3 regions of the Roseateles albus genome follow, and region 3 is predicted to be linked to each of the others. Evidence: predicted binding sites of a transcription regulator. Region 3 holds the regulator's gene; each other region holds the start of a gene.
What was found. Region 3 encodes sigma-54, which starts transcription at its own class of promoters, with help from an activator protein. Its sites were predicted from a motif close to TGGCANGNAANCTGCTTT; they were not measured.
Positions count from the first base shown of each region.

Region 1: PRZ03_RS21215 (CmpA/NrtA family ABC transporter substrate-binding protein) is a predicted target of sigma-54. The motif match lies at 2,544-2,561, and genes of this name have one in related genera.
Region 2: PRZ03_RS12805 (TorF family putative porin) is a predicted target of sigma-54. The motif match lies at 2,783-2,800, and genes of this name have one in related genera.

Region 1 covers NZ_JAQQXT010000017.1:43,688-49,367, reverse strand. The annotation lists gene PRZ03_RS21225 (ABC transporter ATP-binding protein) at 1-229, opposite strand, end outside; gene ntrB (nitrate ABC transporter permease) at 234-1,118, opposite strand; gene PRZ03_RS21215 (CmpA/NrtA family ABC transporter substrate-binding protein) at 1,132-2,361, opposite strand; gene PRZ03_RS21210 (ANTAR domain-containing response regulator) at 2,622-3,284, opposite strand; gene PRZ03_RS21205 (YgdI/YgdR family lipoprotein) at 3,503-3,718, shown strand; gene PRZ03_RS21200 (DUF2157 domain-containing protein) at 3,777-4,778, shown strand; gene PRZ03_RS21195 (GDYXXLXY domain-containing protein) at 4,775-5,680, shown strand, end outside.
Region 2 covers NZ_JAQQXT010000007.1:120,617-126,296, forward strand. The annotation lists gene amt (ammonium transporter) at 30-1,562, opposite strand; gene glnK (P-II family nitrogen regulator) at 1,589-1,927, opposite strand; gene PRZ03_RS12805 (TorF family putative porin) at 1,964-2,716, opposite strand; partial or broken gene PRZ03_RS12810 (YifB family Mg chelatase-like AAA ATPase) at 2,975-4,009, shown strand; gene PRZ03_RS12815 (hypothetical protein) at 4,601-5,680, shown strand, end outside.
Region 3 covers NZ_JAQQXT010000001.1:395,554-401,233, reverse strand. The annotation lists gene PRZ03_RS01660 (thiol:disulfide interchange protein DsbA/DsbL) at 1-665, shown strand, start outside; gene PRZ03_RS01655 (thiol:disulfide interchange protein DsbA/DsbL) at 670-1,329, shown strand; gene lptA (lipopolysaccharide transport periplasmic protein LptA) at 1,435-2,058, shown strand; gene lptB (LPS export ABC transporter ATP-binding protein) at 2,058-2,840, shown strand; gene PRZ03_RS01640 (RNA polymerase factor sigma-54) at 2,856-4,379, shown strand; gene PRZ03_RS01635 (outer membrane protein assembly factor BamE) at 4,394-4,903, shown strand; gene PRZ03_RS01630 (PaaI family thioesterase) at 4,907-5,326, opposite strand; gene PRZ03_RS01625 (THUMP domain-containing class I SAM-dependent RNA methyltransferase) at 5,386-5,680, shown strand, end outside.

The DNA.
Region 1 (5,680 bases), on a different contig from region 3:
GGTTATCGCACAGCAGCACGCCGCTGCTGGGCCGCAGCAGGCCGGCGATCAGATTCAGCAGCGTCGACTTGCCGCAGCCCGAATGGCCAATCAGCGTGATGAACTCGCCGCGCTGCACCTGCAAGTCAATCTTGCTGAGGGCATGGAAGCTACCCTTGCGGGTGTTGAAGACCATCTCGGCCGCCTGCACTTCGATGAAGCTTTTCGCTTTGTTCACAAGAGTACTCATCACATCAGTCCTCGAAAGAGAAGCGTTTGGCCACGGCCATCAAGATCCATTCCAGCGCCAGCCCGACGATGCCGATGACGAAGATCGCGATGATGATGTGGGCGACATTGAGGTTGTTCCACTCATCCCAGACCCAGAAACCGATGCCGACACCGCCGGTCAGCATCTCGGCCGCCACGATCACCAGCCAGGCGGTGCCGACCGACAGGCGCACGCCGGTCAAGATGTAAGGCAGCACGGCCGGCAAGAGGATGCGGGTGATAACTTTCCATTCAGATAGCTTCAAAACCCGCGCCACGTTCAGATAGTCCTCGGGCACGCGCTGCACGCCGACCGCTGTGTTGACCACCATGGGCCAGATCGAGCAGATAAAGATGGTCCAGATCGCCGCCGGATTGGCGCTCTTGAACACCAACAAGCCAATCGGCAACCAGGCCAGCGGCGAGACTGGCTTGAGCAGGCTGATCAGCGGCGAGATCATGCGGCTGGCGAACTCGAACCTGCCGATCACAAAGCCCAGCGGAATACCGACCAGCGCCGCCAGGCCAAAGCCCAGCGCGACCCGTTGCAGCGAGGCCAGGATGTTCCAACCTATGCCTTGGTCGTTCGGACCGTTGCTGCGGAAGGGGTCGGCGAACAGTTTGACGGCGGCATCGAAGGTGGCCGACGGGCTTGGAAAGGGCCCGCCTTTCTGGGTCGCCAGCGCCCAGATGCCGATCAACAAGGCCAGACCCAGCACTGGCGGCAGCACGCGCAGCCAGACGCCGCGCCAGTCGATCGGCATCCGCGCGGTTTGCGGTTTAGCTTTCACTTTCTGCGGGGGAGATACAGGCGGCTTGACCAGCTCGATGCTGACGTCACGCGGCGAATGGAAGACGGCACTGACCATGATGGCTTGCTCCTCAGGCTTTGACTTTGAAGGCGTCGGCATATTTGGCCGGCTCGCGCCCGTCCCAGACCACGCCGTCGATCAGCTTGCTGCTGCGCATGGCGTCTTTGGGCACATTGACCTTGAGCGCGCTGGCCGCTTGCTTGTACAGATCGATCTGGTTGATCTGCTTGGCGACCGCCAGATAGTCCGGGTGGTCTTTCAGCAAGCCCCAACGCTTGTGCTGGGTCAGGAACCACATGCCGTCGCTCAAATAGGGGAAGTTGACCTGCCCGTCGTTGAAAAACTTCATGTAGTTGGGGTCGTCCCATGTCCTTCCTAAGCCGTTTTGGTAGCGCCCCAGAATGCGCTGATTGATCGCGTCGACGCCGGTGTTGACATAGGCCTTCTCGGCGATGGTGTCGGCCATCTTGAGCTTGTTTTGCAGGCCGGCGTCTATCCAGCGGCCGGCCTCCAGCACGGCCATGATGACGGCACGCGCAGTATTCGGGTACTGCTTAACGAAGTCGCCGCTGCTGGCCAGCACCTTCTCGGGATGGTCTTTCCAGATGTCTTGCGAGGTGACGGCGGTAATGCCGATGCCGTCGACGATGGCGCGGTGGTTCCAGGGCTCGCCGACGCAATAGCCGTCCATATTGCCGACCCGCATATTCGCCACCATCTGCGGCGGCGGCACGGTGATGACCTTGGCGTCCTTGAGCGGGTTGATGCCATGCGCGGCCATCCAGTAGTACAACCACATCGCGTGGGTGCCGGTAGGGAAGGTCTGGGCAAAGGTGTACTCACGCTTGTCGGTCGCCATCAGCTTGGCAAGCGTCGCGCCGTCGACCGCGCCCTTGTCGGCCAGCCTCTTGGACAGCGTGATCGCCTGGCCGTTGTTGTTCAGGGTCATCAAGACGGCCATGTCTTTCTTGGGGCCGGCCACGCCGAGGTGCACGCCATAAATCATGCCGTAGAGCGCATGCGCCATGTCCAGCTCGCCGTTGACCAGTTTGTCGCGCACGCCTGCCCAAGAGGCTTCCTTGGTCGGAATGATTTTGACGCCGTACTTCTTGTCGAAGCCCAAGACCGAGGCCATCACGACGCTGGCGCAATCGGTCAGCGGAATGAAGCCGATGCGGACCTCTTCCTTCTCGGGCTTGTCGGAGCCGGCGGCCCAGGCGCCGCCGGGCAAGCTGCTAGCAAGACCTGTCACAGCCCCAGCGGCAGCACCGGTCAATAGTTTGCGACGATCTGCGCTCATCAAACCTTCTCCTTGAAGTTCAAGACTCTTGCTCATCAACATCTCCAGTTCCAAAAACAAAAACGGCGTCGACCCGCTCAGGCTTTCCAAAGAAAGCGAGAACCAAGGTCGGACGCCGTTGTCCGTCGAAAATCTATATTGCGCTTGAGTGAACCCACGCCGTTGTGAGTCTCAGGATCTACTTAGCAGGACTCGTGCCAGCCAAAACGCTGGGGGTCGGGAGCGGTTTGCGCACGCTTTGAAGGCATGCCCAGCCAGAATCAACCCAGTTTGGTGCAGCGCAACAAGGCCTGTGCATCAATGATGCGTTCAGCCACATCAATCAAGGGCGAGCCACGGTCCATGGCCAAGCGACGCATGCGCTTGTAGGCTGCGTCTTCATCCAGGCCCATCTCCGCCATCAAGATGCCCTTGGCCCGCTCGATGAGCTTGCGCCCACTGAGTTGCGCTTGCGCCTGCGTCAGCTCCTGGCGCAGGGCCAGGTCTTGCTCAAAACGCAGGCAGGCCACTTGCAGCACCGAAGCCAGACGCTGCGGCTGCAGCCCCGCCACCACATAGGCGCTGACGCCGGCCTGCAGCGCTCGGCGCATCGTTCCTTGGTCGCCGTCCTCCGAGAACACCACCACCGGCCGCGGCATCTGCAGCGACAGCGTGGCGAGGTTCTCCAAGGTGTCGCGCGTCGGCGATTCGCTGTCGACAATCACCACATCGGGCTTCAGACGCAGCACGCAGTCATGGATCAAGGCACCCTGCTCGATCACGCCGACCACCTCGCAGCCTTGGCGCGCCAGCTCTTGCTGAATCAGCTGCACACGGTGCGCGCCATCGTCGATCAGCAGCACACGCAAGCCTTGGGCGGGGCTGGGCGGTGCGGCGATGGCGATGGCCTTGATGGGCGGAGTGGGCTTGCTGGGGTTTTGCATAGTCTGGACCGAGTCATCAGCCAAATGCAAGTTTCGTGCCCAGCTAGGCATAGCCCCTAGCGCGAACATAGGCCCAGATCAATCCCCTAATTTGAATCTGCGCTGCCAAGGCCAGGGTGGGAAATTCCTTGTGCTAACGCCAGCTCGCCATGGAATACTCGCCGCGTCGGCCTTTGTCGACCGGCCTCACAAATCAACTTTAGATAGGAGATCAAGCCATGAAACTCAGCGCTTCCATCTGTTTGGTTCTGCTTGCAGCCTTGGCCGGCTGCAGTTCCACGCAATACATCATGAGCACCAAAGAAGGCCGCATGATCGTCAGCCACGGCAAGCCCGACTTGGATGAGAAAGCCGGCAGCTACGAGTACCGCGATGCCGATGGCAAGCGCGTCACCATCATGAAGTCCGACGTCGTCCAGATCATGGAACGCTGACACCCGCCGCAAAAGCTAGTCATTGAGGGCGGCATGGCCGCCCTTATCATTTGCGCCAATGAAAACACGACTCCTGCTCCTTCAACTTGGCGCCCAATATGGCTTGGACGAACAAGCCGCGCTTCAGCTACAGCGCGCGGCAGGCCTGACCGAGCAGCCGCGCAACTTGAGCGCACAGCTGCTGCGCGGTACGGCCTTGTTGGCGGCAGGCTTGGCCGGCTTAGGGCTTTTGATGTGGGTGGCGGCCAACTGGGCCGAGCTGGGGCGTGCCGGGCGTTTTGCTCTCTTGCAAACTCTGCTGCTCGGCAGCGCGCTAGGTGCGGCGCTGTGGCCCAAGGCCCGCGCCGCCTTGGCCTTGTTATGCCTGCTGAGCTTGGGCGGTTTGCTTGCCTTTTTCGGCCAAACCTACCAAACCGGCGCCGACCCTTGGCAGCTGTTTGCGCTCTGGGCCGCCTTGGGCCTGCCGCTGTGCTTGGGCGCGCGCTCCGATGTTTTGTGGACGCCATGGGCTGCGATCACGACAACAGCGATTGCGCTATGGCTGGACACCCATTTAGGTGGGCGCTGGAGCGCGCTGCCGGCTGGCCAAGACGCAGATATCGTGGTGCACGCGCTGGCTTTTGGCGCAATCAGCCTGATGCTGATTCTGCTCGGGCCGCTGTGCCGCCGCCAGACCGGCGCTGGTCTGCTCACGCTGCGTGTGGCGATGGGACTGGCCACCGCCTTAGGCACCGCAGTGGCTCTGAATGGTTTACTGCGTACAGAGGTGATGCCGCAGTATTGGATCGGCCTGATCCTGGGGCTGCTGGCTGCCGCACTGGTCGCCCGCCGTGCTCAAGGCTTTGACATGGCTCAGCTGAGCATAGTGGCCTTAGGGCTGAACACGCTGCTGGTGTTCGGTGCTGCACATTGGCTGAGCCTGGGCCATGGCTCGCTCGGCGACGATCCGCTGCGGCTTCTGCTGCTCGGGGCGTTTGCGGCGCTGCTGCTGGCGGCCAGCGTCAGCGGCCTGATGCGGCTCGCACGTCACCACGCCGGCGCGGCGGGAGCGGCCCAATGAACACAGCAGCATTGACGTCGGCGCAAGTGTTGCAGCGCGCGATCACAGCGGGTTTGTTACCCAGTTCAGCAGAGTTGCCTGCCACTGAGGAACGCCCCTGGTCACTGGTGCTGCTGACGGCGCTGGGCGCCTGGTTGGCGGCGGTACCACTGCTGATTTGCATCTACTTGCTGCTGGGGCCGGCGTTGACAGAAGGGAGCGGCGCCTATCTCGTCGGCGCCCTGCTGATGGTGGCGGCGAGCATCATCTTGCGCGCCAGGAAGGCGACCTTGTTCGTCGAGCAATTGGCCCTGCCGCTGCTGCTGAGCGGCGCGCTGACCTTGAGCCTGGGTCTGTACCGTGATTTGCACGAATCAGTCGCTTCGGCCCTGCTGCTGATGGTCTGCTTCGGGCTGGCCCTGGCCATTGACAAAGCTTGGCTGCGCGTGTTGCTGGGAGCGGCTGCCGGACTGTTTTTCTGCATCATGCTGATTCCAACGGGATTGAGCCAGCGCAAGGGGCTCGGGGTGTACTGGCTGATCCTGCATGCGGGTTTGGCGATGGGGCTGGCCGCGCTGCTCTTGCAGCAGGCCCGGCTGCTGCACGGCAGGCATGCGGCCAAGGCGGCGCTGCTGGAGGCAGTTGCCACCGGTTGGCTCTTGATGCTGGTGCTCGGCCTCGCAGTCTTGGGCAGTTTCGCCGCTCTGGAACAGGGCTTTTTCGGCCCCGAGTTGGAGATGCCCGCCAGCTTGCGATGGGCCTACCAGGCTGGCGCAGTCGCATTCGCGCTGGGTGGCTTTGCACTGGCCGCGCGAGCTTGGCCGGATCTGCGCCGCCCAATCCCTGTTGCCGTCGCGCTGGTGCTGGCCGGCCTTTGCATCTGGCTGCCTTGCCTGGGCGGCCTCTTGATGCTACTGGCCTGG
Region 2 (5,680 bases), on a different contig from region 3:
ACCAAGCCGCACCACCCTCTGCTTGCTTTTTACTTGTGATAAGCGGTCTCGCCGTGCGAGCTGATGTCCAGACCTTCGCGCTCTTCTTCTTCCGTCACGCGCAGACCGATCACCAGATCCACCAGTTTGTAAGCCGCCAAAGAGACCACGGTCGACCAGATCACGGTCAAGCCAACGGCCTTGGCCTGAATCCAGACCTGACCCGCGATCGAGAACGCTTCTTGCGTCACCATCGTGACCGTGACCCAGTCGCCCACCAAGCTCGGGCCACCCAAGGCGGGTGAGTTGAAGACGCCGGTCAGCAAGGCGCCAACGATACCGCCCACACCGTGCACGCCGAACACATCCAGCGAGTCATCTGCACCGAGCAGCTTCTTCAGGCCGGTCACACCCCACAGGCAGGCAAAGCCGCCGATGAAGCCGATCACCAGTGCACCACCGATGCCGACGTTGCCGGCTGCCGGCGTCACCGCCACCAAGCCCGCCACCGCGCCGGAAGCCGCACCCAGCATCGACGCCTTGCCCTTCAGCAGCGCCTCACCCAAGCACCAGGCCAAGACCGCAGCAGCCGCTGCCACCAGCGTATTGATAAAAGCCAGCGCGGCGAAGCCATTGGCTTCCAAGGCGGAGCCGGCATTGAAGCCGAACCAGCCGACCCACAGCAGCGAAGCACCGACCATGGTCAGCGTCAGGCTGTGTGGCGTGAAGGCCTCCTTGCCGTAGCCGACACGCTTGCCGATCATGTAGGCACCGACCAAGCCGGCCACCGCCGCATTGATGTGCACCACGGTGCCGCCGGCGAAGTCCAGGGCACCCATTTGCCAGAGGAAACCGGCCTTGGCGTTCATCTCGTCCACCACACCAGCGGCCGTGTAAGCGTCCGGGCCCATCCAGAACCAGACCATGTGCGCGATCGGCAGGTAGCTGAAGGTGAACCACAGGGCCAGGAACATCAGCGCGGCCGAGAACTTGATGCGCTCGGCGAAGGCGCCAATGATCAAGCAAGCGGTGATGCCGGCAAAGGTAGCCTGGAAGGCGGCGAAGACGATCTCAGGGATGACCACGCCCTTGCTGAAGGTCGCCGCGTTGGCGAAGGTGCCGGCCGCGTTGTCCCAGATGCCCTTCATGAACAGGCGATCAGTGCCGCCGATAAAGGCATTGCCTTCGGTGAACGCAAAGCTATAGCCGTACAGCACCCACAGGACGACGATCATCGAGAACGCGACCATCACTTGCATCAGCACCGACAGCATGTTTTTGCTGCGCACCAGGCCACCGTAGAACAGGGCCAGGCCGGGCACCGTCATCATGATGACCAAGAGTGTGGACAACAACATCCACGAGGTGTCGCCCTTGTTGGGAACGAGTGCCGGCGCAGCGGCCGAAGCGGCTTCAGCGGCAGGTACAGCCGCTGCTGCAGCCGCCGGCGCCGCGTCTGGCGCCGAAGCTGGGGCCATCACGGCGCTGGCTACAGCCGCCGGGGCGGCAGCATCTTGTTGGGCCCAGGCGGCAGGTGCAAGCACCGCTGCGGCCAGAGCGAGGCAGGCGAGAAGTTTTTTCATGTCTTGTTCTCCACGGAAATCTTGCGTCAGAGGGCTTCGTTGCCGGTCTCGCCGGTGCGAATGCGCACCACTTGGTCCAGCGGCGAGACAAAAATCTTGCCGTCACCGATCTTGCCGGTGCGGGCGGCGGCTTCGATGGCATCGATCACCTGCTCGACCACGGCGTCATCCACGGCGGCTTCGATCTTCACCTTGGGCAAAAAGTCCACGACATATTCGGCGCCGCGGTAGAGCTCGGTATGGCCTTTTTGGCGGCCAAAGCCCTTCACCTCGGTCACAGTCAGGCCCTGCACGCCGATGGCGCTGAGGGCTTCGCGAACTTCATCAAGCTTGAAGGGCTTGATGATGGCTGTAATCAGTTTCATGCTGTCTATCTCCGATTTCTATTGCTGGATACGAGCTCAGAAAGTCTTCTTCACCGACACGACCAGACCGTCTTTGCCCAGGTTCTTCATAGACGGGCCGCCCTTGTAAGCGTCCGTGTTGGTGCCCACCACCGCCGCGCCAAAGGTGAAGCCGGCGTAGTCCTTGTTCAGCGTCAGCGAGTAGTCGGTGTAGCTGGCCGCGCTGTTGTTCTTCACCTTTTGGTAGCCGACATGCGGCACCACGGTGAAACCACCGCCTACGTCAAAGGTGGCCGACACATCCAGGTAGCCACTGCCCTTGCTGTCGGCGGTGCCGAACAAATTGGTCACGCTGTGCGAGTACTTGGCCGTCACCGGGCCAAAGCTCAAAGCACCGTAGACCTCGGTGGTGTCGGCCTTGGGGTTCAGATCGTTGCTGGGGTAGATGTAAGTCAGCGCGCCAACATCCAGCGTCAAGCCGCTGGCGATCTCGGTCTTGTAGCCGCCATAGACGTCGATTTCCACATTGGCGCCGCCGTTGTAAGGCGCATCCTTGATCCACTTGATGGTCGAGGCCCAGGTACCAATGTAAAAACCGTTGGCAAACGCGTAATCCGCGCCGCCTTGCAGCGCAGGGTTCAGGCGCGACTGCGACAGACCGCGGTAGCGGTAGTCCGAGGTCACACTGACGTTGAAGGACAAGGGGCTGGCAGCCTCGGGGGCGGCCTCGGTCTTCGCCGCTTCTTCGGCCTGAGCCATGGTGGCGCCCAGAGTCAGCGTGACAGCAAGCACAGCAAAAATCGACTTCATGGCAGGTTTCCTAGCTTTGGGATTAAAAAAGGGGTGGATCAGAATTTCTACGGGACCTGCTCTCCCTTTGCAGCTTTCGTGCCAAGTCATATCGCCCCCTAGCCATCAGCTTGCAGGCGCTTCGCACCAGAATGGATCTGCGCTGAGCACAACCCAAACTGGTGCGCGCACCATGGCTGTGCAAATAGCTGCGCAGGCCCTCACAGCGTGCACAATTGCTGACAAGGTCCCGGCAAGACGGGGCCAGGGGAGCGCCCTATGTCATTGGCGATCGTTCAAAGCCGGGCTCTGGACGGCTTGAGTGCAGCGGCCGTCAGCGTCGAAGTGCATCTGGCCAATGGACTTCCTTCTTTCACGCTGGTTGGGCTCGCGGAGACCGAAGTCAAAGAATCTCGTGAGCGGGTGCGTGCGGCGCTGCAAAACAGCGGTCTGAGCTTCCCCCACAATCGCCGCATCATCGTCAACCTAGCCCCTGCCGAACTCCCCAAAGAAGGCGGACGTTTCGACCTGCCGATTGCTCTGGGCCTGCTGGCTGCCAGCGAGCAGATCGATGCGGCACGACTGGCCGAGTTTGAATGCGCCGGTGAGTTGTCGCTGGGCGGCGAATTGCGGCCGGTGCGCGGCGCGCTGGCCATGAGCCTGGCACTGCGCCAGGAGCAATCGACCCGCAGCCTGATCTTGCCCCCAACCAGCGCGGCCGAGGCGGCCTTGGTCTCGGGCATCAAGGTCTTGCAGGCCGACCATCTGCTGGATGTGGTCGCAGCCTTGGTGCCCGGCAGTGATGCGCCGCTGGCACCGGCCACGCCCTTGACCCGCGCCGAAGCGCCGGCCCCACCCGATCTCAGCGACATCAAAGGTCAGGCCGGCGCCAAACGCGCGCTGGAGATCGCCGCGATCGGCGAGCACAGTCTCTTGATGGTCGGCCCACCGGGCACCGGCAAGTCGATGCTGGCCCAGCGCATGGCCGGCTTGCTGCCGCCGCTGAGTGAGGAAGAGGCCTTGGCCTGCGCATCGGTGCTGAGCCTGGCCGGGCAGTTTGAGCCAGCACGCTGGGGCCAACGCAGCCTGCGCAGCCCACACCACAGTGCCTCCAGCGTGGCCCTGGTCGGCGGCGGCTCGCCGCCTCGCCCGGGTGAGATTTCGCTGGCTTTGCACGGCGTATTGTTTTTAGACGAGCTGGCCGAATTCAGCCGTAGCGCCTTGGAGGCGCTACGCGAGCCGATGGAAACCGGCCGCATCCTGATTTCGCGCGCGGCCCGGCAGGCCGAGTTCCCTGCGCGTTTTCAGAAGATCACAACACAACAATGAACCATTAAAAGATGAACCTATCCCGACTAGGTAGAGTCTCTGATAGAACCTGTATCCACCTCTTTAACCTCTCAGATATTAAGAAAATATCCTTATAAATCAAGTACTTAGCTGCGTTTTCAATCTATTAACTAGCAATAACTAGCAATCTTATTGTCAAGTATTGCAATATATATTTTATAGTAATTGCAAAATAATATAGTAATTCTATTGACAAACTGAATATTTATTATAGAATAATAATTCGGACTACAAATAATTAAAGCCCGCATTCCCCTAATTGAGCAGGAGAATAGCGGGCTTTTCTACGTCTAAACTTTTATCAACATCAAGTCAAGCTCATTAGCAATTGCCTCATTTTGGAGCACATCGAAAAGACAAATCCGCCCTTTCAAATATTGCACTTTTAGACATCAAGTAATGAACTACAGCCCAACAAATACGGGCTTTCTAGCGTTTTAATTCGATGCTCTAAATTCTTCAGAATAGATACACCTGTATATAGACCCATTTATCACAGGTTAAACGCAACAACAGCTAAGAGTCTTGACTTACCCAACGAGAGGTAAACCGAGCATGTCAAACATCTTCAAATCAGCTAATAGAAATATTACTACAGAATCAACTTTTAACGATCTAGAACTCTACGCCAACAGCAAATCAAGTAAAGGCTTTTACGTTGACATCTTAAATAAAATAGAAGAGCTTTTAATGTTTAGCTTAGTTAACTTTACAGACCCAAAGGTAAGCCACTTTACGATTGATGAACCAAACCAAGACAAACTACAAGAGTTAAGGAAAGACCTTGCCAGATTCCTAGCATCAAGAGCTAAAACAAAAGGAACAAAGGAAACAAAGTTCCTCTATCTTGCAACTTTAGAGATTCGACCAAAGAACAAACAGGAGCATTTGCACTTAGCATTCTTCTTTGATGGCCTAAACACCAAAGACTTGAACTTACTAGAAGAAAGATTAGCCAAGTTCAGCAATTCCAACAAAGCAAAGCTGAACCATAGACGCTTAGATTGCCTCCCTCTTGATATATATACAGAGACAGGCGAGATTAAATACAACAAGAGAGGCAACTTTGCTAGAAAAGGCTCTACCGCATGGCATGAACTCAGAACAGATTCTATAGACGCCTTCAAAAGACTGAGTTATTTAGCCAAGGTCTATTCCAAAGCAAAGGACTATCACCTTAGCTCAAGCCGATTACCCAGCAAACTAGCAGCAAAGCCATTTGAAGCCCCTGCAGCTAGCCTTCAGACAAAATCAATACCAATCCAACTCAAAGGCCTTGAACTCGCTGTAGAGCCTTCTAAAGCAGCTCAAGAGGATTCTAAAATCCTAGCACCTTTAGATAATCCAAAAAGACTTCACTCTCCCGTCCTTCTCATCTATCAGCGTCAGCTAGATATGAAGTTCAAGGTATGGCTGCGATACGATCTACAGACCTACAGCTTTAAAGGAGAAAAAGAGATAGACAAGAACCTAGTTATCCAAGAACTTCTAGCTATCCCTAGTCTCTACCGCTTCAAGGTACTGGCTGGATCAACAGAACCAACTTCAGTGACACCAGAACGAGCCTTAGCGATCCTTAGACAAGCTCCAGGCCACTCGCTGAAAGGAAGAGAATTGACCTTCCAAGCTCCAACT
Region 3 (5,680 bases):
CCGCAATCTGCAGCCTGAGCGCCGTTGGCGCCGCGAGTGTGCTCGCCGCCGGCCTGCCCAATCTGGCCATGGCGCAGGGCGGCCCGGTCGAAGGCAAGCAGTTTCAGCGCTTGTCCCAGCCGCTGCCGGTGGCGCCGGGCAAGATTGAGGTGGTCGAGTTCTTCTGGTACGGCTGCCCGCATTGCTACGCCTTCGAACCAGTTGTCCAGGCTTGGTCCAAGCAGCTGCCGGCCGACGTCAGTTTCCGCCGGGTGCATGTGGGCTTTCGGGCCAATATCAAACTGCACCAGCGCCTGTTCTTTGCGCTGGAAGCAATGGGCAAGGAAGAAGAGCTCTTGCCGCGCGTATTCAGCGCCTTCCATGTTGAACGCCTGAGCCTGGACGACGAGAAATCCATCCTCGACCTGGCAGCCCGCATGGGCCTGGACATGGCCAAGTTCACCGCCGCCTTCAACTCCTTTGGAGTACAAACCAAGAGCGCGCAGGCCAGCAAGCTGTCGGAGGCTTACCGCATCGACGGCGTGCCCGCTTTAGGCATTGGCGGCAAGTTCCTGACCTCGCCTGCCATGGCAGGCATCCAGGGGCAGACCGAGGCCCAGCATGGTCAGCAGGCCGTGGCGGTGGCCGATTACCTGATCAAGCTGCTGCGCAGCAACAAGGGTTGAAGCGATGACTATTCAGCGCCGCTTCTTCAATGCTGGCCTGGCAGGCCTAGCAGGTATCGCCGCAGTCGGCGCCCCCGGCCTCAGCCAGGCGCAAAGCGACAAGCCCGTCGAGGGCAAACAGTTCTTGCGCCTCGCACAGCCGCTGGCCAGCGCCGGCGCGGAGGGCAAGATCGAGGTGTTCGAGTTCTTTCTCTACACCTGCCCGCATTGTTTTGCCTTTGACCCCGCGCTGACGACCTGGAGCAAGACCTTGGCGCCGGACGTGTCGCTGCGCCGCATCCATGTAGGGGTGGGCGCCATGCACAAGCTGCACCAGCGCTTGTTCTATGCGCTCGAAAGCCTTGGCCGTTTGGGCGACTTGCATGAGCAGGTCTTCAAAGCGCTACAGATCGAGAAACTCGATCTGAGCAGCGAAAAAGCCATCACGGCCTGGGCCGTTGGCAAGGGCTTGGACGGAGCCAAATTTGGTGCCGCCTTCAACTCTTTCGGCGCGCAGACAAGGTTGGGCCAGTCGACCAAATTGGCCGAGGCCTACCGCGCCGATGGCGTCCCGGCCCTAGGTGTCGCCGGACGCTTCCTGACCTCGCCCAGCATGGCCGGCGGCATCCCGCAAGCCCTGGTCGTGGCCGATCATTTGATCAAGCTGGCACGCAGCAAGAGCTGAGCGGGAGGGCATAGCCACCCCCGGGCTAGAATGGTCTGCAAGAATTGTGCCGCCACTCAGATGATGCCTACCCAAACGCCCACTCAACGCCGCTGTGCCCCTGTTTTGCCCTCAAAGCTGCTGGGCCTGGCGGGGGTGGGCCTGAGCGCCTTGCTGACGCTGGCCGCAGGGCCGGCGTGGGCCGAGAAGGCCGACCACCTGATGCCCTTGAACATCGCTTCCGAGAAAGGTGGCAGTGTCGACGTGGCCAACCAGAGAACCGAGTTTCTCGGCGATGTGGTGCTGAGCCGGGGCAGCCTGGTGCTGCGGGCCGAGCGCATCGACCTGCGCGAAACCGGCGACGGCTATTACCAAGCGAACGCCAGCGGCAAAACCGGCAAGCAAGTCAGCTTCCGCCAGGCGCGCGATGTGCCCGGCGAGGCCATCGAAGGTTTTGCCGATGCACTTGAATACGATACCCGCAGCGATTCGGTGCGTTTTCTTGGCAATGCGGTGGTGCGCCGCACCCAGGGCAGCAAGGTGGCCGATGAGGTCACCGGCGCCTTGATCGTCTACAACAACCGCAGCGAAGTTTTCACGGCCGAAGGCGGCGCCACCTCGCCACACCCGAGCGGCCGGGTACGGGTGGTGTTGATGCCTCGTGGCGCTGCTGCGGCCGAGGCCAATGCAGCGCCGGCCTCAGCGGTGCCGCTGCAGCCCAGCGTGACCTTGCCGAAACGCCAACCTTGATGAGCAGCGCAGCTCACATCCCGGCGCTGGAGTCTGGCCCGCGCAGCCGCTTGGAGGCCGAGGGCCTGGCCAAGACATATGGGGTACGCCGGGTCGTCACCAATGTCCATGTCGGCGTCAACAGCGGCGAGGTGGTTGGCCTTTTGGGCCCCAATGGTGCAGGCAAAACGACCAGCTTTTACATGATCGTCGGCTTGGTGCGCGCCGATGCCGGCGAGATCCGCATCGACGGCCGCGCCGTGCAGCATTTACCTATCCATCAGCGTGCGCGCCTGGGCCTGAGCTATCTGCCGCAAGAGGCTTCGATCTTTCGCAAGCTGACGACCGAACAGAACATCCGCGCGGTGCTGGAGTTGCAAGTCGGGCCGGATGGCCGCGCCCTCTCGCCTGACCGCATCAACGAATTGCTAGAGAGCCTGCTGCACGACCTCAGCATCGAAAAGCTGCGCGACAGCCCGGCGCCGGCCTTGTCGGGCGGTGAGCGGCGGCGCGTCGAGATTGCGCGCGCACTGGCCACCCAGCCGCGCTTCATCCTGCTGGACGAGCCCTTTGCCGGCGTCGACCCGATCGCGGTGCTGGAGATCCAGCGCATCATCGGCTTCCTGAAGGCGCGCGGCATTGGTGTCTTGATCACCGACCACAATGTGCGCGAGACGCTGGGCATCTGTGACCGCGCCTACATCATCAGCGAAGGTTCGGTGCTGGCCGAAGGCACACCGGCCGAAATCATCGAGAACGCCGACGTGCGCAAGGTCTATCTCGGCGAAAACTTCCGCATGTGATCTGGTTAGCGGCGAATGAAACCCTCTTTGCAGCTACGGCTGAGCCAGCACCTATCGTTAACGCCGCAGTTGCAGCAGTCAATCCGGCTGCTGCAACTCTCGACCCTGGAGTTGAACCAAGAAGTCGAGCAGATGCTGGCGCAGAACCCGCTGCTGGAAACCGAGGAGGATTTCAGCGTCGCGGCGCCCGAGTTGGCCGAGATGCGCGCCAGCATCAGCGAAGCGACCGCCGCTGAGGACAGCGGCGCCGATATGGAGCTGGGCGGCGGTGGCGAGGCCGCGGCCGAGTTGCAGGCCGAGGACTTCGGCGCAGTCGAGCGCGAAGACTGGGAGAACGGCACCGAGCGCGATGACTTTGACGGCATCCGCGAGTTGCCGGCCAACAGCCCCGGCAGCAACTCAGGCAGCGGCGATGACGACGGCGAACATGCCGATCAATCCACGGGCGAAATCAGCCTGCAAGAGCACCTAACTCAGCAAATGGCTGGCATGGGCTTGTCGGAGTCCGACCGCATGGCCTTGCATGTGCTGATCGAATCATTGAATGAAGACGGCTATCTGGAAGACAGCCTTGAAGAAATCTCAGAGGCGCTGTCCGAGGACATCGAAGAGCGCGAAGACCTGCTGGACCATCTTCGTATCGCGCTGAAATGGCTGAAGAACATGACGCCCACCGGCGTCGGTGCGAAAGATTTGGCCGAATGCCTGGAGTTGCAATTGCGCGCCCTGCCGCGCAGCGCGGCGCAGATGATCGCCATCATGATCTGCCAAAAACACCTGGAGCTGCTGGCCCGGCGTGACTACAAGAGGCTGTCGGCCCTGACCGGTGCCGACGATGAGCTCTTGCGTGAGGCGCAGGCCTTAATTGTTTCACTGGAGCCCAAGCCGGGGCGCGCTTTTGCACGCGGCATGGCCGCAGCGGTAATCCCGGACGTGATCGTGCGCAAGGTCGGGCGCGAGTTGCGCGTCATCATCAACCCCGAGGTGGCACCGAAGCTGCGCATCAACGAGCTGTATGCGAACGCGCTGCGCCAAACGCGCGGCGGCATCACCAACAGCCCGCTCGGCGGTCAGCTGCAGGAAGCGCGCTGGTTCATCAAGAATATCCAGCAGCGCTTTGATACGATTTTGCGCGTCTCGCAGGCCATCGTGGAGCGCCAAAAAGCCTTCTTCACGCATGGCGCTTTGGCGATGAAACCGCTGGTGCTGCGCGAGATTGCTGATGAGTTGGGTCTGCATGAGTCGACCATCTCGCGCGTCACCACGGCCAAATACATGGCCACCGTGTTCGGCACTTTTGAGTTGAAATACTTCTTCGGCTCGGGGCTCAGCACCGAGGCCGGCGGCAATGCTTCGAGCACCGCTGTGCGCGCCTTGATCAAGCAATTCATCGACGCCGAGAACCCAGCCAAGCCACTGTCCGACAGCGCGCTGGCCGAAATGCTGGACGAGCAAGGCATACAGGTCGCGCGCCGCACCGTGGCCAAGTACCGCGAAGGCATGAAAATCGGCACGACCACGATGCGGCGGGTCAACTAAGGAGCAAAGACCTCATGTCTGTTTTCAAAACGATCGCCATTGCGAGCCTCATGTGCCTGAGCCTCGCCGCTTGTGTCAGCGTACCCAGCCCACGCAGCGTCAGCCCCGGCATGAGTGCGGCCGCCGTGCTGGCCCAATATGGTCAGCCGACGCAGATCTGGCCCGACCTTGACGGCAAAGGCGGCAAGACCTTGGAGTATTCGCAGCAACCGATGGGCAAGAGCGCGCTGATGATCCGCGTCGACGCCGATGGCAAGGTCATCAGCATCGAGGACACCTTGCAGCCCGCCGTGCGGGCCCGCGTGCAACCGGGCTGGACGCCCGATCAGGTCAGCCGCCTGCTGGGCAAGGAACGCACGCGCGTGACATTCAGATTCAGCGGCGAAGAGGTCTGGGACTGGACCGTGCCCGATGAAATGATGGGTCAGCGCCAGCGTTTCAATGTGCACTTCAAGGACGGCGTCGTGCTGCGCACCACCCACAGCATGATCTTCGACGATGAGCGCATGTTCCCGGGACGTTAAGCCCTATTTGGGGTAAAGCAGCATCTGCGTACAGCGGAACAGCGCCAGCGTCTTGCCCGTCTCGCGATGCGTCACCACCGCGTCCCACACTTGAGTCGTGCGGCCCAGATGCACCGGCTTGGCCCTGCACTCGATCACGCCGTCACGGGCGGTGCCCAAGTGATTGGACTTCAACTCAATCGTCGTGAAGCCGCTCGCACCGGCCGGCAAATTGGCGATGCAACCGTAACCCGCGCAGGTGTCGGCCAAGCTGACGATGCTGCCGGCATGCAAATAGCCGTTCGGCGCCATCACGACGGGACGCACCGGCAACTCGGCATGCACCTCGTCCAGGCCGGCCTGCAGAATCACGATGCCCAGCAAGCCGGGCAGGCTGGCCGCGCCGAATTGGGTCAGTTGGTCGGAAGTAAGCATCGGGTCCAGGATGTAAAAGTAAATGGGTGCAGTTTAGGTCGCGGCGCTGTTGCTGGGACAATAGCGTCATGGCCGCCAAAGAATCCCCAAAAACCGTACACCAGCTTTTTCTCTCTTGTGCCTCCGGCGTGGAGCGCTTGCTGGACGAAGAAGTTCGCCTGATCCTGCCCAAGACGCATATCGAGGTCTTGCGCGGTGGCATCGCGCTCAAAAGCGATCTCGAAGGCGTGATGAAGCTCAACCTCGAATGCCGCTTGGCGCAGCGCGTGATGATTGAGCTGACCTCGGGCGGCTACCGCCATGAGGACGATATCTATGCCTTGGCTCGCACGATTGACTGGACCGAGTGGATCACGCCGGCCG